DNA from 3 places in the Streptomyces sp. NPDC086554 genome. Region 1 is predicted to be linked to each of the others. Evidence: riboswitches for the same ligand, from Rfam matches in the RefSeq annotation. Region 1 holds a riboswitch; each other region holds the start of a gene.

Region 1 (5,985 bases):
TGGAAGGAGCTCGCGGACTGGTCGAAGGACGCCGACGGGTTCTGGAAGGAGCACAGCCGGCCGGAGTGGGGCGCCTTCAAGCTCGGGAAGACCAACCCCGGCTATTCGACGTCCGGGCTCAACGCCACCGTCGCCGCCTTCTTCGCCAAGACGGGCACCAGCAGCGAACTGAGCACCCCGCACATCGACAAGCCCGCCAACCAGGACTTCGTCAAGAGCATCGAGAAGTCGGCGGTCCACTACGGCGACACGACCCTGACGTTCCTCGCCAACCTCCGCGAGGCGAGCGAGGCGGGCCCCGACAAGGCCATGTCGTACATCTCCGCCGTCACGCTGGAGGAGAACACCGTCGTGGCGTACAACGCCGGTTACCCGTGCGGGGCTCCGAGCGACGACAAGGGCTGCGCGAGGACCAGCAAGCCGCACACCCCGCTGGCCTCCTTCTATCCGAAGGACGGGGTCCCGTTCTCCGAGCACCCCTACATCGAGCTGAACGGCATGACCGGGGCGCAGAAGGCGGTCTCCGGTGACTTCCTCGACTATCTGCGCACTCCCGCGGTGTTCAAGGAGCACTTCGCGCCGTACGGCTACCGCACCCACGAGGGCAAGGTCCTCAAGGGAACCGGGCAGGTCGCCGAGGCCAACGGAGTCCTGCCCGATGCCCCCTTCACCCCCATGCGGATGCCCGAGGGCGAGGTGCTCGACCGGCTGCTCGAACTCTGGCCCACGCTCCGCAGACGCGCCAATGTCCTCACCGTCATCGACACGTCCGAGTCGATGAACAGCGAGGTGCCGGGTACGGGCGACACGAAGATGGAGCTGCTCAAGCGGGCCGAGCCCGCCCTGTTCGGGGAGTTCGACAAGAGCGACCGGGTCGGCCTCTGGAAGTTCTCGGACGCCGATGTCCTCGGCGGCGGCAAGGACTACAAGGAACTCGTGCCGGTCGGCCCGTTCGACGGAAAGCTGGTCGCGCCGTCCGGCTCGACCCGCTCGAAGGCGCTGACCGACAACGTCGCCGGTCTTGAGCCGGGCGGCGCGACCGGCCTCTACGACACCCTGGACGCCGCCGTGAAGACCCTGCGCGAGGACTACGACCCGGCGGCCATCAACGCGGTCGTGCTGCTGACCGACGGCGTCAATGAGGACAGCAACAGCCTGTCCCTCGCCAAGCTCCTGAAGCGGATCGGCGATCGGGGACAGCCGCAGATCCGGGTGTTCACGATTGCCTACGGCGACAAGGCGGACGAGAAGGACGCCGGGGGCAGGACCGTCCTCCAGGAGGTCGCCTCGGCCACCGGGGGACGGGCGTACGACGCGAAGAACCCCAAGATGATCAATGACGTGATCACCAGCGTGATCTCCAATTTCTGACCCTCATCCCCGGAGAAACCGCACCGACGGCCGCCCGTCCACGGCCCCGGTCACCACCGCCCGCACCCCGTACACCTTCGCGATCAGCTCCTCGGTGAGCACATCGGCGGGGGTGCCCGCCGCGTAGGCCGTGCCCTCGTGCAGGACAAGGAGCTGGTCGCAGAACATCGCCGCCAGGTTGAGGTCGTGCAGGGCGATGACGCTGGTCACGTGGAGGTCGGCCACCAGGGAGAGGAGGTCCAGCTGGTGGTGGATGTCCAGGTGGTTGGTGGGTTCGTCCAGGAGGAGTTCGCGGGGGTTCTGGGCCAACGCGCGGGCTATCTGGACGCGTTGGCGTTCGCCGCCGGAGAGGGTGTGCCAGGACTGGGCGGCGCGGTCGGTGAGGCCGGTGCGGGCGAGGGCCTCGGACACCGCCTCGTCGTCCTGCGCCGAGGGCGGGGACCAGGCCCTGCGGTGCGGGATGCGACCCAGGCGTACGACATCTCGTACGGTCAAGTCGACCTGGGCCACGGCGTGTTGGTCGACCACGGCCACTCTGCGCGCCACCGTGCGGCGGCCGAGTTCCGGCAGCGGGCGGCCGTCCAGGGTGACCACCCCCGAGGCCGGGGAGAGGACACCGGCGAGCAGGCGCAGGAGGGTGGACTTGCCCGAGCCGTTGGGGCCGAGGAGACCGACCGTCGCGCCCGGCGGCGGGGCGATGCTCACCCCGTCGACGATGAGGCGCCCGCCCGCCCGACGGCTGACCCGGTGCGCCGACAGGCCGGTGGTCATAGGGCAGCCTTCCGAGTGCGGTAGAGGACCAGGACGAACGCGGGGACGCCGATCAGGGACGTCACGACTCCCACCGGGACCTCCTGCGGGTCAAGGACCGTGCGGGCCAGTGTGTCCACCCACACCAGGAACACCGCGCCCGCCAGCGCCGTGACCGGGAGCAGTCGCGCGTGCCCGGAGCCGACCACCGCGCGGGCCGCATGCGGCAGGACCAGGCCGACGAAGCCGATCGCGCCCGCGCTGCTGACCAGGACCGCCGTCAGCAGGGCGGTGACGGAGAGCAGGATCAGACGGGTGCGGGCCACGTGGACACCCAGCGTCGCCGCCGCGTCCTGGCCGAACGCGAAGGCGTCCAGGGTGCGGGCCTGCGCCAGGCAGACGGTGAGCGCCGCCAGGAGGACCGCCGCGCAGATCCATACGTCCGTCCAGCCCACCCCGCTGAGCGAGCCGAGCAGCCAGAAAAGGACACCGCGCGTCGTCTCCGCGTCGGCCGCCGTCAGGATCACGAACGAAGTGAGCGCCGAGAACAGCTGCATGGCCGCGACCCCGGAGAGCACGACGCGGTCCGCGCTCCCGCCCAGCGCATGACTGAGCAGCAGGACCAGGGCGAACGAGCAGATGGCGCCGGCGAAGGCACCCGCCGAGACCGACACGACTCCCCCGCCGACCCCGAGGACGACGACCGCGACGGCTCCCGTGGACGCACCGGAGGAGACGCCGAGGACGAAGGGGTCCGCGAGCGGGTTGCGCAGCAGGGACTGGAGGACCGTCCCGCAGACCGCGAGGCCCGCGCCGCACACCGCGGCGAGCAGCGTGCGCGGCATCCGCAGGTTCCAGACGATGCCGTCCCGCAGCGGTGTGAGCCGTGTCTCTCCCCCGCCGAGGTGCGCCGCGACCGCCGAGAACACATCCGGTACGGAGATGGCGGCGGGGCCGATGGTGACGGCCACCGCCATGGAGAGCGCGAGCGCGGCGGCGCCCGCCGCCCACAGGAGGGCGCCGCGCGCATGCGTCACTTGGCGAGCCCGAACTCGCGCAGCGCGTCCGCCACTTGCTCCACCCCGTCCACCGTCCGGATCGTGGGGTTCATCGCCTGGCCGCTGAGCAGGACGTACCGCTTCTTCTTCACGGCGGTCAGATTCTTGGTGACCGGGTTGGACTCCAGGAACTTGATCTTGTTCTTCGCGCTCTCGGCCGTCTGCGACTTGCGGGTGAGGTCGCCGATGACCAGGACGTCGGGGTCACGGTCCGCCACCGTCTCCCAGTTGATCTGGGGCCACTCCTCGCGGGTGTCGTCGAAGACGTTCTCGGCGCCGAGCTCGCGCGTGATGATGCCGGGGGCGCCGCAGCAGCCCGCGATGTAGGGGGCCTTGGAGTCGGAGAACCAGTAGAGGAGCGTGGTGTCGGACGCGTCGATGTCCTGCTTGGCCTTCGCCAGGCGGGACTTCAGGTCGGCGACCAGGCGCTCGCCGCGCTTCTGCACCCCGAACGCCCGCGCAAGGTCACGCACTTCGCCGTACACGGTGTCCATGGTGAGCGTCTTGACGCGGCGGCCGTCGCCGTCGCCGGTGTTGTCCTTGCCCGCACAGTCGGTGGGCGAGACGTACGAGGGGACGCCGAGCTCGGTGAACTTGGCGCGGTCGGCGACGCCGCCCTTGCTCACCGTCGCCAGGAAGGAGGCGGTGACGAAGTCCGGCTCCTGGGCGAGGACCTTCTCGAAGGAGGGGTAGCGGTCGGAGAGGCGCTCGACCTTGGCGTTGTCCTTCTCCAGGCCCTTCAGGACCGGGTCGGTCCAGGTGCCGGTGCCTGCCATGCGGTCGGCGAGGCCGAGAGAGAGCAGGATCTCCGTGGAGCCCTGGTCGAGGGAGACCGCCCGCTGCGGCGGCGCCTCGATCTCCGACTTCTTGCCGCAGGAGGTGAGCGTCAGTGGATAGCCGGCGGCCTTCTTGTCCGCGGTGGAGGGCGTCGACGAGCCGCCGCAGGAGGTCAGCGTGACGGCCAGGGCCGTGCTGAGGAGGACGGACATACGTACACGACGGGCTGTGGAGGACACACGATCCCTTGAGTCTCATGGCTCATACGCGGAGCCCGGCCTGCTTGATCACCTCCGCCGCCCGGTGCGCGGACAGAGGTGCCAGCAGGTCTTCGGACTCGGGGATCGGCCGGACGGAGCGCCTTCCCAGGCGTCCGTGGACGCCCAGTGGCCTTGGCCCCGCCCGTTCCCCCTCACCGCTGCGCGTCAGTTCCGGATTCGCACCGGATTCCCTGGCCCTGGTGTGGGTTTGACTGGCGTGCGCAAATTATCACGCGGGCCGCGGCGAGCCGCGGTAGGTGCCGAAGGACCACTTGTTGCCCTCGGGGTCGGCGATGGCGAACTCCCGGCTGCCGTACGGCTCGTCCACGATCTCGCGGATGATCTTCACTCCGGCGTCGGTGAGGCGCCGGTAGAGGTCGTCGACGTGGTCGGTGACGACGTACGCCCCGAAGGTGCCCGGCCTCAGGCACCAGTCCTGGGACTTCTCGTCGTACGAGCCGAGCATGACGGCGCCGCCCTCGGGCCAGTCGAGCTCGGCGTGGGCCACGCGGTCGCCGTCCTCGTAGACGGCGGTGCGCAGGAAGCCGACCGTGCCGACGAGGAAGTCGATCAGGGCGGGTGCGTCGTTGGCCTGGAGGGTCGGCCAGACGTCGGGGGCGCGCTCGGCGGGGGTGGATGTGGGCTTGGTCTGTTGCTTCTCGGTGGTGTTCATGGCTCCTACTCTTCGCCCCCGCCATGGCTCCCGGCTTGGATATTCCGGCACTCTTCGGCCAGCCAGCCGCTGGGGCTCGTGCCGGTGTACTGACGGAAGTCCCGCACCAGATGGGAGTGGTCGTAATAGCCGCAGTCCGCGGCGACCCGCGCCAGATCGGGCGGGGCGCCCGCGGCGACGGAGCGCACGACGGTGTTCCGCGCGCGCTGGAAGCGCATCAGACGGGAGGCCTGCTTGGGGCTGAGCCCGGTCTCGGCGCGGAAGAGTGCGGTGAGCCTGCGCTCGCTGAGCGCGACGTGCCGGGAGAGACCGCCGAGTGTGCCCGCGCCCCGGTGCCTGGCCAGCCAGGTCCAGGCCTCGGCGACCTCGGGGCGGACGGATCCGGCGGCGTCCTCGGTGGCCACGCGCTGCCTCAAGTAGGCGGACAGGGCGGCGAATCGCTCCTCCCAGCTGTCCCGCTCGCACAGCAGCTCCCGTACATCGGCGGCGCGGCGCCCCATCACATCGGCGCCGGACGTGACGATGTCGCCGGCGAGCTCGGCGGCCGGGACGCCGAACAGGGCGCGGGCGGCGAGCGGATGCACGGCGAGCTGGATGCCCGCCTCGTGCTCGGGCCTGACTACGTACGCCGGTGACTGGTGCAGTCCGCCCAGGACGATGTCCGTGCTGATCGCGTCGGCGCCGCCCGCCTGCTCGGGGGTGAGGCCGCTGACGACCGGGCCGTCGAGCGAGAAGATCAGGGTCAGATACGGCGACGGCAGGCCACGGTGCAGGCCAGGACGCTCGCCCGTGGTGCGGTAGCCGACGGCGGACACGACCATGCCGTCGAGCCGCGGGGCGGCCCGCACGAACTCTCGGGAGCCGGTCTCCATACGTTCCAGTATGCGATGGACGGGGCCCCGGCGCGGGGCGGAAGCGTTCGATGCTGCTACCCGCGCGGGGCCGCTCCATGCCCGTCACGACCGGTGACATCGCTCATGGGAATCCGGTGTCTGACCTCGTACGATGACCCGCCGCTCCGGACGGGGCGCAGACCGCTCTCAGGGGGCAGAAAAACATGGCAGTAGGAGCAAAGGGCAAGCTCGCGGTTCTCGGC
Region 2 (5,985 bases), on a different contig from region 1:
GAAGTGCACTGACCCGCCGCCAGGCGCTTCTTCCTTGAAACGCTCAGTTCGACATGAGGCGAGGGGTACGGAGGGAACGGCATGCGTGGGCGGGAAGTCTGGACACGACGCAGGCTGTGGGTCGGCGTCGGCTGTGCGGCGCTGGTCGTGCTGGCCGTCACGCTCCGCCGGGTCGGCGGCGGGCACGGTGAGCAAGTGCAGTACGACGGCCCCGCGTTCGTCGTATCCGTGGTCGGCGTCATGGTGTCCGTCGCGGCCCTGCTCGTGGACGTCCTGCGTCGCACGGACGCGCCCCCGGAATCCGGCGTCGTGTTGCGACAGACCGCTGATGCGCTCGCCGAGGCGGTACGGGTCCAATGGGCGCAGGAGGCGCGGCTGCGGCGGCTGCAGGACCCGAAGCCGCTGAACGTCCGCTGGAGGCGGGCCGACAGACTGCTCACGGACGACACACGGAACATCCGGCGTGGGCGCCCGGTGCCGGAGCCCCGGCCCGGAGACAACTGTCTGGCGTCGATCGCCACGGCCTTCGAGGAGGTGCCGTCCAGGCGCATGGTCGTGCTCGGAAGCCCTGGCTCGGGCAAGAGTGTGCTCGCCGTGTGCTGCACGCTCGACCTTCTGAGGAAGCGCACGCCCGGCACGGCGGTGCCCGTGATCTTCCCCCTGGCGGCCTGGGACCCGGGCACCACCGCCCTGCGTGCCTGGCTCGTCGAGCGGCTCGTGGCGGAGTACCGGCCGCTGGCGGCCACCACCGACGGCACCGTACTGGCCGGGGCGCTGCTCGACGCCGGGCTGATCACGCCTGTCCTCGACGGCTTCGACGAACTGCCCCCGGCGTTGTACGGCACCGGGATGCGCAGGCTCAACGCCGAGTTGGACGACGGCATGCCGGTGCTCGTCACCTCGCGGACCACGGCCTGGCGCAGCACGGTCGCGTGCAGCGACGTACTCACTGGTGCGGAGGTCCTTGAGCTGCTGCCGCTGGAGTTCGCCGAGGCGAAGTCATATCTGGAGCGCACCGCGCGTCCGTTACGTGGTCCCCGCGATCGCCGCACGACGGTGTGGACCCCGGTGCTGGACTCCCTGCAGTCCCTGCAGGAGGACTCGCGCGCCCCGGCAGCCGGTGCGCTCCTGCAGATCCTGGCCAACCCGCTCATGGTGGCCCTGGCCCGCACGGTCTACGGCGACGTGTCCCGCGACCCCCAAGAGCTCCTCGACGATCCTCGTTTCGGGACGACGGCCGGGATCGAAGAGCACCTCCTCGACGCGTTCGTACCAGCCGCGTTCGGCGACGGAGGTGTCGACTCACGGTGGCGCACAGCGGACGCCAGGCGCTGGCTGGCCTGGCTTGCCCGCGAGTTGGAGCGGCGAGGGACCAAGCGGCTCGCCTGGTGGGAGCTGTATCTCTGCGTGCCGCGGGCGCTGCGGCTGGTGGCGCCCGCCCTGCTCGCGCAGGCACTCACGTTCGTACTGGCCGTCCCCATCCTGCTCTCCAGCGTCGGCGGCGACGTCTTCGTCGTCGACGACAGGCCGTCACTGGCGGCCAATCTGGTCGGCACCCTGGTCGGATTCACCGGTGGTCTTGCCCTGCTCCTGCCCGTGTCGGCGGCGCGGAGCGAAGGGGGCACGGCACTGCACCGGCAGCTCACGGTCTGCATGGCGACGGCCGCCGTGGCCAGCCTCGGGTACGCCCTCACCGGAGGCTCCGTGCAGTTCGGGCTGCAGTTCGGCACGGTCACGGACGGCTGGGCGGCCGAGTTGTTCGGGGGCGCGGTCTTCGGCGTGCTGATCGCCTTGTACTTCGGGGTTGCGGGTCTTGCCCGCCATGCGGTGCCGCTCGGGCTGCCCTGGGCGGGCAGTCCTGCCGGTCGGCTCGCGGCACAGGCCGGGGGTGGCCTCCTCGCCCTGGCAGGGCTCGTTATCGTCAGGCCATGGCTGTTCGGGCACGACCTCGGCACGTGGCCGATGGTGGCCGGTGCCCTGTGCTTCACCGCGGCCCTGTGCCTGTGGGCGGCAGCGAGGCGACAGGGGGTGCGGACGGCCGTTTCCCATGTCGGTGAGGGCCGTATCGCCCGGCGTTTCGTGACCGGGCTTCTGCACGGCTGGGCTGTGTGCCTGCTTGTCGGAGTGGCGGCAGGCGGGACGGTGGGCGCCGTCGGCTACGCGTTCTCCGCGGTGGAGACCTCCAGGGCGCCCGACCTGGACGGCACGCGGCTTGGGAAGTGGTTGCACCAGGAAACACCTGACGGCGTCCGCACCGTCGAGTCCTCGACGGAGATCGCCGGCATCCTGGTGTACCCACACGGAGGCGCCCGGCTCACGGCATATCCTCACGGCAGCCATCCGCCGAGCTGCGACCAGAAGTGCGAGTCGTTCGACACACGGGTGACCTTCCGCGTTGCCCAGGGCGACCTGCGCATCCTCGTCGACGGCCATACCGCGGCCGATGCGGTGAACATGCTGCCGGAGCTACCCAGGCAGTCTCGGACCTGGCTCGCTCAGAGCGCCGCCCGGCACCCGCTCGACCGGTTCCTGCTCCCCGGTGCGATGGGCGGAGTCCTGATCGCGCTGATCGGCGGCCCTGCTTCGGGTCTCTATCGTGCGCTCAGTGCTCCCTCCGATCTCATCCGGGCGGCCAATCCGCAAGTCATCCTGCGCACGGACCGCATGGCGTCGCTTTCCCGGTCCGGAGTCGTGGCGGTCATGACGGGCGGGGTGTGTGTCCTCCTGGCCTGGGCGTTCGCGTCGCGGGGCGGGCTCGACCATGTCGCGGCGCAGATGTGGGTGCCGATGGGCACCGCCGCACTCGCGCTCACCGCTTGGGGGCAACTGGCCGTTGCCCGTGTCTGGCTGGCCCTGACGCGGCGGCTGCCCTGGCGAATCATGACGTTCCTCGACGAAGCGCACCGCAGGGGAGTGCTACGGCAGTCCGGCGCTCACTACGAGTTCCGCCATCTGCGCATGCAGCAGCGGCTCGCCTCGGCCACCGAGGTGTCGCAGGAAGACCCCCGGGCCACCGCGCCCACGGCATGACGGCCCAGGCAAACGAACCCCGGCAGGGCGCCGTTGACCAGGTAGGCGTCGACGGAGCGGTCGATGCAGGCCGAGTTGGAAGCGTAGGCGCCGTGGCCGGTGCCCTCGCGGATCAGTAGCGATCCGCGCTCCAACTGGGCTTGGACCGCCTGGGCGTTGCTCAGGGGGGTCGCCGCGTCGTCTGTGTAGGAGACGAGGAGTACGGGTGCCGCGCCGGGCGCCCTGATCGGCCCGACGTCGCCCCTGGGCGGCACCGGCCAGGTACCGCAGTCAAGCATCGTCCAAGCGTTGACGCGGCCGAACACCGGTGAGCGCTCTACGGGTACGGGGCGGAGGTCATCCCCGCTCTGCAGGGCTGACGAGGTCCCTACGACGCCTCCGGTGCCAGGGCGTCTCCGCTGCGGACGTTCCATCGCCCGGTGCGGCCGCTGAGTCGGGTGGCGGTGAGCGGGCGGATGTCCAGTCGCCAGAATGCCTGATCGGGTGCCGAGAGGGCGTGGACGAGGGCCGCGCGGATCACGTCCGGCTCGACGACGGCGACGACGTGCCCGGCCGGGCTGCCCAAGGTGTCGAGCCAGGCTGCGACGCGGAGGCGTACGTCGTGCAGTGATTCGCCGCCGTGGGGTACGGCAGTTGGATCGTCCAGCCAGAGAGCGACGGCCTCCGCTTCGGCGCTCGCCACGGAGTCCAGCGTCTGTCCCTGCCAGCGGCCCATGTCGCAGGCGGCGAGGGCGGCGAGAGGTTCGGCGGGGGCAAGCCCGAGTGCCTGGGCGGTCCGGCGGCAGCGTGGGGACGGTGAGGTGTAGGTGGCAACGGCTGGGGGGAGTGAGCCGGCGGCCGCCTCGGCGCGTGCGATTCCCGCCGGGTCGAGAGGGCTGTCGTCGTCGAAGCGGACCTCCTTCAGAGCCTGACTCGTGGCGGGAGATACCAGCGTGAGACGTACGGTCATCGGTTCCTCCGGAGGGCCTTCGCGTGGCCGTTGACCCGCGGCGGCACCCTACCTGTGGGGGGGCGTGTCGGCGTGACGGGGGCGTACGGGCGTGATACGGGACTCACGCCCTTGGCCGGAGGGTCGGCGCGCGGTACGGTCACGGCGAACATCTCAACAGAACGTACAGAACGTGACGACGGCGAGACGGAAGTCCGGTGCAAGTCCGGCACGGTCGCGCCACTGTGAGCCGCAGCGGGATCCTTCGAGGGTGACGCCGTGGTGAGTCAGACCCGTGGACCGTCGTCCTGCACCACCGTATGGGACGCGTGTTCCCCGAGGAGGTTCCACCATGGCCGAGGCCGCCGTTTCTGCTGCCGCTTCCGCTCCTGCTGTTCCTGCAACACCGACTGCTCTGCCCGTACGGGCCGTCCTGCCCTGGGCGCTGTTCGTCGGACTCCTGGCGCTGATCGCGCTGTACTTCGTCGGTGCCGAGCAGGGTGCCACCTCCGTGTTCGCGGGCACCGACGTGCACGAGTGGGTCCACGACGGGCGTCATCTGCTCGGCTTCCCGTGCCACTGAGAGGCGACAAGTACGTGCACGCCTCAACTGTGAGAAATCTGCTGGTCCGTGGCATGCTCGCGGGCCTGATCGCCGGACTCTTCGCCTTCGGCGTGGCCTACTCGATCGGTGAGCCGCCCGTCGACGGCTCGATCGCGGTGGAGGAGGCCCAGGCCGCCCGCGACGCGCCCCACGCGGGGCACGGCGGCGCCGCGTCCGAGGAGGCCGCCGAGGAGGAAGAAGCGGTCAGCCGCACGGAGCAGTCGACCGTCGGTCTGGCCACCGGTGTCCTCGTGTACGGGGTCGCGCTGGGCGGCATCGCGTCCCTGGCGTTCTCCTTCGCCCTGGGCCGCATCGGCCGGTTCAGCCCACGGGCAACTGCGGCGCTCACGGCGGCCGCCGCCTTCACCACCGTCTACCTCGTGCCGTTCCTGAAGTACCCGGCCACCCCGCCCGCGGTCGGCAACCCGGACACCATCGGGAAGCGAACCATGCTGTTCTTCCTGATGATCCTGCTCAGTGTGCTGCTCGGCATCGCCGCAGTCATCATCGGGCGGCGACTGGCACCGCGTCTGGGCAACTGGAACGCGACGCTTGCCGCCGGGGCGGGGTTCATCGCCGTGCTGGCTGTCGCGTTCGTGTTCCTGCCCGCGAACGACGACGCGGTCAAGGCCGGATTCCCCGCAGCCCTGTTGTGGGAGTTCAGAGTCGCTTCACTGGCGATCCAGGCCGTGCTGTGGGCGGTCTTCGGCATCCTCTTCGGAGGCTTGGCACAGCGGCTCCTCGTCCCGCGGGCGGCCGACGCCAAGACCGAGGCCGAGCAGCCGACACCAGCCGTCGCCTGACCCTACGTACGGCGCGACGCACCGGCCCAAGCCCCGCCAACCCCTTTGGGGTCGGCGGGGCTTGGGCTTGGTGCGCCACGGTGGGTCCCCTCAGGCGGCGTCCTCGCGAGTGAAGTGCAGGGCGTCCCGGCCGGCTCGTCGTCTTCGCCCATCGCAGCGGCCTCGCCCCCGGCGACGTAGGGCGAGAGGTCAGTGGCGGACGTGGAGTGCGTCCGCCATGGGGCGGTGGCTGTGCCGCCAACCGGCGCCCACGGCAAGGGCGTCGACGATGTGCGGGTGGTCGGGGGCGAGGCCCGCATGCTCGTGCTCGATCGCCGGGTCGATGGTTGAAGCGCCCTTCGGGCTGGCCGCCGGGTTGATGGTTGAAGCGCCCTTCGGGCTGGCCGCCGGGTTGATGGTTGAAGCGCCCTTCGGGCTGACCGTCGGGTCGATGGTTGAAGCGCCCTTCAGGCTGACCGCCGGATCGACGGCCGAAGCACCACCCTTCGGGCTGACCGCCGGATCGACGGCCGAAGCACCCCTCGGCCGGATCGCAGGATCGACGGCTGAAGCATCCCCCGGCCCGACCGCCAACTCCCCGGCCCGCGCGGGCCACAGCCGCAGTGCCCCCACGGCCGCGC
Region 3 (5,985 bases), on a different contig from region 1:
CTGCCGCGATGGCGGCTGCGCCGGCCAGGAGGGCGGTCGCTGCGGCGGTGACGGCCGTTGCCGTCGCTTTGGCTGGGCGCACTTCTTCAGTGTCTGTGGGGCGGGCTGGTACGGCCAGTGGGCGGGGGCTGCGGGGTGACTCCGCGGGGCTTGGCGGCTGGGGCTCTCCCCTGTACCTCCGGGGCTCCGCCCCGGACCCCGGTGTTCGTCTGCGGGCCGTGGGCCGTTTGTGCCCACCCGTTCCGCCGTGCGGAACGCCTGCCCACAAACGGGGCGGCCTGGGTGGGCAGCCGCCGGGCAATCGGGTGGGTGGGCGGGAAAAATCCGCCGCGGAGCGGCGGTGTAGTGCCGCGGCAGGCTACCCCTGCCCATACCCCCGCAGCCGCTCCTCCGCTTCCCGTAGCTGGGGGCCCGAGAGCAGCGTCGGCTCCCGCCCGGGGATCGCGCTTGCCGTCAGCCAGAGGCGGCACATCCACTCCAGTTGTGCCGTGCGGTCGTACGCCTGGTCCAGAGTGTCTCCGTATGTGATGGTTCCGTGGTTCTGGAGCAGGCAAGCTGTGCGCTCGCGCAGGGCGTGCAGCATGTTCTCGGCCAACTCGTCCGAGCCGTACGGCGCATACCGGGCGACGCGGGCGGGGCCGCCCATCGAGGCCGCCATGTAGTGGATCGGCGGCAGCTCCGGCAGCAGCGTGGAGACGGCGGTGGCGTGCACCGCGTGGGTGTGGACCACGGCTCCGGCGCAGGTGTTGCGGTAGATCGCGAGGTGCATCGGCAGTTCGCTGGTCGGGGCGAGGTCGCCGAAGAGCCGCTCGCCGTCGAGGTCGACGCCGACCGCGTCCCGCGGCGTGAGGCGGCCGTAGGGGACTCCGCTCGGGGTGACCAGGATCGTGCCGCCGACGCGTACGGAGACATTGCCCGACGTGCCGACCACCAGGCCGTCCGAGACGGTCCTGCGAGCCGCCGCGACGAGATCGCCCCAGGCCCGTTCCACCGCGTCCTGCCGCTGCTCAGTCATGCCGTGATCCTGCCAGCCGGGGTCGCGTCGGCGCAGTGCGGAGTCGGGGAGTCCGAAACGGCATGAATGGGCATACATCCCCCTCTGGCAATGATTGGCTGGCGATCGACCGGCATGCGGTGATCTTCCAGTAACCTCTGGGGGATTTGTCGTGCACGTCGCCATCCGGGGGGAAATATGGCTCGTGATCACAAACCGTCCCGTCGCCGTGCCCGCGTCATCGCGGCCTCAGTGGCAGCACTGGCCTTGGGCGGGACCGCCCTCGCCGAGATTCCGGTTTCGGCGGCGGGCAAGCCGAAGGGCCACGACGTCTCATCGCACCAGAAGAACGTCAACTGGCAGAAGGCCAAGAGCAAGGGCGCACGCTTCGTGTACGTGAAGGCCACCGAGTCCCACACGTACCGCAACCCCTACTTCAAGCAGCAGTACAACGACTCCCGCAACGCGGGCATCGTCCGCGGGGCGTACCACTTCGCCGTACCGAGCAAGTCGTCCGGCAAGAAGCAGGCCGCGTACTTCATGCATCACGGCGGGCGCTGGCGGGCGGACGGCTGGACGCTGCCGCCCGCGCTCGACATCGAGCACAACCCCTACAGCAAACGCAAGTGCTACGGCCTCAGCAAGACCGGCATGGTGAACTGGATCAAGTCGTTCAGCAACGAGGTGCAGCGCCAGACGGGGCGCCGTCCCGTGATCTACACGACCACCAAGTGGTGGAACAATTGCACGGGCGGCAGCCGCGCCTTCGGGGTGAATCACGCACTGTGGCTGGCGCGCTGGTCGTCGACGTCGGGGACGCTGCCCAAGGGCTGGTCGTACTTGACCTTCTGGCAGTACGACAACAGCGGCAAGCTGCCGGGTGATCAGAATCTCTTCAACGGCTCGATGAGCCAGCTGAAGAGGTTCGCCCGCGGGTAGCCCGAGGGGAGCCAGCACCCTTGGAAGCCCGGATTCCGGGCCTCGTGCCGCCACTCCTGACGATCTCCGTCACGGTTCCGACGGAAGCGGAGTGGCGGCACTTCGGTTCGAGTCACCGCACGGCCCGGCCCAGTTCACTTTCCGTTCACTCAGGTTGCCTACGTTCCACATGCCACTGACGTCCAACAGAAGCCTGGGTAAATGGAACACATCACGCTTCTCCTCGGGATCGTGATCGTTACCGCTCTCGTGTTCGATTTCACGAACGGTTTCCACGACACAGCCAACGCGATGGCGACCACCATCTCGACCGGCGCTCTCAAGCCCAAGACGGCGGTGGCCATGTCCGCCGTGCTGAACCTCGTCGGAGCTTTCCTCTCCGTCGAAGTCGCCAAGACGATCTCCGGCGGCATCGTCAACGAGGACGGACTGAAGACAGAGGTCATATTCGCGGCCCTGGTGGGCGCGATCCTCTGGAATCTGCTGACCTGGCTGGTGGGCCTGCCCTCCAGTTCCTCCCACGCACTCTTCGGCGGCCTCATCGGCGCCGCTGTCATGTCGATGGGCTGGTCGTCGATCGACGGCGGCACCGTCGTCACCAAGATCCTGATCCCGGCCATCGCCGCGCCGCTCGTGGCGGGTCTCGCCGCGATGGCGGCCACGCGCCTGACGTACCGGATCGGCCGCAACACCGACACCAAGGCCACCGCCAAGGGCTACCGCGCGGGCCAGATCGCCTCCGCCGGCCTCGTCTCGCTGGCGCACGGCACGAACGACGCGCAGAAGACCATGGGCATCATCACGCTCGCCCTGGTCACCGGCGGCGTCCTCAACCCCGGCGCGAACCCCCCGATGTGGGTCATCGTCTCGGCCGGTGTGGCCATCGCGCTCGGCACCTACCTGGGCGGCTGGCGCATCATCCGCACCATGGGCAAGGGCCTCACCGACCTGCAGCCGCAGCAGGGCTTCGCCGCCCAAACCAGCGCCGCGACGGTCATCCTCGCCTCGTCGAACATCGGCTTCTCGCTCTCCACCACGCAGTCCTGCTCCGGCGCCGTGATGGGCGCGGGCCTCGGCCGCAAGGGCGGTGTGGTCCGCTGGTCCACGGCGACCCGCATGTTCGTCGCCTGGGGTCTGACCCTCCCGGCCGCCGGTCTGGTCGGCGCGGGGGCCGAGTTCCTCACCAAGCAGGGCCCCTGGGGCATCGGGGCGACCGCCGCGCTCCTGGTCGGCGGCGCGACCGTCATCTGGGTGCTCTCCCGGCGCAACGCCGTCGACCACACGAACGTCGCGGACGACGAGATCGGCGGCTCCGGCGCGGAGCCCGCGGGCGTCGTCACCACCGCGATCGCCGCCGTCACGCCGCCGCCCACCGGTGCCGCCGCGACGGCCACCGACGACGACCACGTCAAGGCCACCATCCCGGCCCCGACCGGCCCTGTGGCGGATCCCGCCCGCGCCACGGTGTAAGGACAGATCAGCATGGACATCGACTGGGCAGCTCTCGGCTCCGTCTTCGGAGTCAGCCTCGCGGTGACAGTGGCCCTGGTGGGCCTGTTCACCCTCGGCATCGTCGGCCTCTCCAAGCACGAGGCGGCCACCTCCGGCGCCTCTTCCGCCACGGGCGGCAACGCGGTGGCGGCGCGCGCCGGCGCGTACCTGTGCTTCGCGCTGTGCACGGCCGCGGTGGCGTACGGGATCTATCTGATCGTCGCCTGACGACCGGAGTTCGAGGTGGGGTGCGGGACGCTTCGGCGCCTTGCACCCCACCTTCGTATGTGGGCCTTGGCACACTCTCCCGTCGCAGGTCAACGGCGAGTTGACGGGCGTTCGCGGGCGTGGTGGACTGCCGGAGCCATTACGGCGGCAGAAGAGGAAGCCGGTGCGAATCCGGCGCGGTCCCGCCACTGTCACCGGGGAGACGACGTCCCCCGTGAGCCAGGAACTCTCGCCCGCCGATCACGTCGAACCAGGGCGCGGACACCCTGAGTGAGGACATATCGCCATGCGCGGCCGCCCGTTGCCGGTTCCTGTGCCCCCGCCCTTCCGGGCCGGGCCCGTCGCTCCCCTTCACGTAGCGGTCGGCTGAACCCATGTGTGCCGATCGCGACTTCGCGTACGGCGCCGCCGCCGGGCTCCTCGGTGACCTGCTCCTCGGCGATCCCCGCCGCGGGCATCCGGTCGCCGCGTTCGGGCGTGCGGCGGGTGCCGTCGAGCGTGTCCTGTGGCGGGATCACCGCGGGTGGGGTGCGCTGCATGCCGTGGTGTGCGCCGGCGGGGCTGCGGGTGCCGCCGCCCTTGCCTCTTCTCTTGTACGTCGTCGCTCGCGTGCCGGATCGGTCGCGCTGACCGCCGCCGCGACCTGGGCCGTGGTCGGCGGGACCTCGCTCGGGCGTGAGGCGCGGGCCGTCGGCGGTGCGCTCGCCGCCGGGGACATCGAGGTGGCGCGGGAGCGGCTGCCGCATCTGTGCGGGCGGGATCCGCAGGCGCTGGATGCCGACGGCATCGCGCGGGCCGTGGTCGAGTCCGTCGCCGAGAACACGTCCGACGCCGTCGTGGGGGCGCTGGTCTGGGGGGCGTTGGGCGGGGTGCCGGGGCTCGTGGGGTTCCGGGCCGTGAACACGTTGGACGCGATGGTGGGGCACAAGTCCGCGAGGTACCTCCGGTACGGGTGGGCGTCTGCTCGGCTCGATGATGTTCTGGGGTGGCCGGGGGCTCGGCTTACCGCCCTGCTGGCGGCTGCTGCGGGGGATTCGCCGTCCGGGGCGCTGCGGGCCTGGCGTGAGGATGCCGCTGCGCATCCGAGCCCTAACGCGGGGCCTGTAGAGGCGGCCTTTGCGGGGGCGTTGGGGGTGCGGCTCGGGGGGACGCTCTCGTACGGGGGGCGGGTTGAGCATCGGCCCGTTCTGAACCGGGGTGGGCGGGACGTTGCCGTGGCTGACATCGAGCGGGCTGTGCGGCTGTCTCGGCGGGTCGGCTTGCTGGCGCTGGGGGTTGCCATTGCCGCCCGTCGGAAGCGGAGCCCGGCAGTTGGGGCTGTGCCCACCCGTTCCGCCCTGCGGAACGCCTGCCCACAGCCAGGACAGCACGGGCAGCACAAGCTGGGAGGACGCTCATGAGTGGCGGGCTGCTCGTCGCCGGGACCACATCAGATGCCGGGAAGAGCGTCGTCACCGCCGGGATCTGCCGGTGGCTGACCCGCAAAGGCGTGTCCGTCGCGCCGTTCAAGGCGCAGAACATGTCGCTCAACTCCTTCGTCACGCGCGAGGGCGCCGAGATCGGGCGGGCGCAGGCCATGCAGGCGCAGGCCGCCCGCGTCGAGCCGACCGCGCTGATGAATCCCGTACTGCTCAAGCCGGGCAGCGACCGCAGCAGTCAGGTCGTGCTCATGGGCAAGCCCGTGGGCGAGATGAGTGCGCGGGGCTATCACGGTGGGCGGCAGGAAGCGCTGCTCTCCACCGTCGTGGGATGTCTTGAGGAACTTCGGGGCAGCTATGACGCCGTGATCTGCGAAGGCGCGGGCAGTCCCGCCGAGATCAATCTGCGGCGTACGGACATAGTGAACATGGGGATCGCGCGGGCCGCCCGCTTCCCCGTCGTCGTGGTCGGCGACATCGACCGTGGTGGCGTCTTCGCCTCCTTCTTCGGCACGACCGCGCTGCTCAGCGCCGAGGACCAGGAACTGGTCGCCGGGTATCTCGTCAACAAGTTCCGGGGCGATGTCTCGCTGCTCGAACCCGGGCTCGACATGCTGCAAGGACTCACCGGGCGGCGCACGTTCGGTGTGCTGCCGTTCCAGCACGGTCTGGGCATCGACGAGGAGGACGGGCTCCGGGTGTCCCTGCGGGGTGCCGTGCGGGAGTCCGTCGTCGCTCCCCCGGTCGGTGCGGACGTGCTGCGGGTCGCCGTCTGTGCCGTACCGCTGATGTCGAACTTCACGGACGTGGACGCGCTCGCCGCCGAACCCGGTGTCGTCGTGCGGTTCGTGGACCGGGCCGAGGAGCTCGTCGACGCCGATCTCGTGGTCGTGCCGGGGACGCGCGGGACCGTGC

The links. Region 1 has a riboswitch for cobalamin ahead of AB0O76_RS33120 (ABC transporter substrate-binding protein). Riboswitches for the same ligand answer to the same signal wherever they lie in the genome.
Region 2: another riboswitch for cobalamin. It lies ahead of AB0O76_RS26530 (CbtB-domain containing protein); the one in region 1 lies ahead of AB0O76_RS33120 (ABC transporter substrate-binding protein).
Region 3: another riboswitch for cobalamin. It lies ahead of AB0O76_RS37820 (cobalamin biosynthesis protein); the one in region 1 lies ahead of AB0O76_RS33120 (ABC transporter substrate-binding protein).

Annotation. Positions count from the first base shown of each region.
Region 1 covers NZ_JBFBJK010000024.1:43,935-49,919, forward strand. Annotated here, with positions in the region: gene AB0O76_RS33105 (VWA domain-containing protein) at 1-1,371, shown strand, start outside; gene AB0O76_RS33110 (ABC transporter ATP-binding protein) at 1,375-2,142, opposite strand; gene AB0O76_RS33115 (iron chelate uptake ABC transporter family permease subunit) at 2,139-3,098, opposite strand; gene AB0O76_RS33120 (ABC transporter substrate-binding protein) at 3,155-4,168, opposite strand; cobalamin riboswitch at 4,261-4,448, opposite strand; gene AB0O76_RS33125 (VOC family protein) at 4,446-4,889, opposite strand; gene AB0O76_RS33130 (helix-turn-helix domain-containing protein) at 4,895-5,761, opposite strand; gene AB0O76_RS33135 (haloacid dehalogenase-like hydrolase) at 5,947-5,985, shown strand, end outside.
Region 2 covers NZ_JBFBJK010000017.1:32,313-38,297, forward strand. Annotated here, with positions in the region: gene AB0O76_RS26510 (hypothetical protein) at 1-12, shown strand, start outside; gene AB0O76_RS26515 (NACHT domain-containing protein) at 82-3,030, shown strand; gene AB0O76_RS26520 (alpha/beta hydrolase) at 2,937-3,443, opposite strand; gene AB0O76_RS26525 (histidine phosphatase family protein) at 3,398-3,979, opposite strand; cobalamin riboswitch at 4,129-4,271, shown strand; gene AB0O76_RS26530 (CbtB-domain containing protein) at 4,311-4,541, shown strand; gene AB0O76_RS26535 (CbtA family protein) at 4,556-5,365, shown strand; partial or broken gene AB0O76_RS26540 (MFS transporter) at 5,948-5,985, opposite strand, start outside.
Region 3 covers NZ_JBFBJK010000033.1:24,731-30,715, reverse strand. Annotated here, with positions in the region: gene AB0O76_RS37845 (hypothetical protein) at 1-82, opposite strand, end outside; gene AB0O76_RS37840 (class II aldolase/adducin family protein) at 359-1,015, opposite strand; gene AB0O76_RS37835 (lysozyme) at 1,193-1,933, shown strand; gene AB0O76_RS37830 (inorganic phosphate transporter) at 2,135-3,403, shown strand; gene AB0O76_RS37825 (hypothetical protein) at 3,416-3,652, shown strand; cobalamin riboswitch at 3,751-3,904, shown strand; gene AB0O76_RS37820 (cobalamin biosynthesis protein) at 4,027-5,052, shown strand; gene AB0O76_RS37815 (cobyric acid synthase) at 5,049-5,985, shown strand, end outside.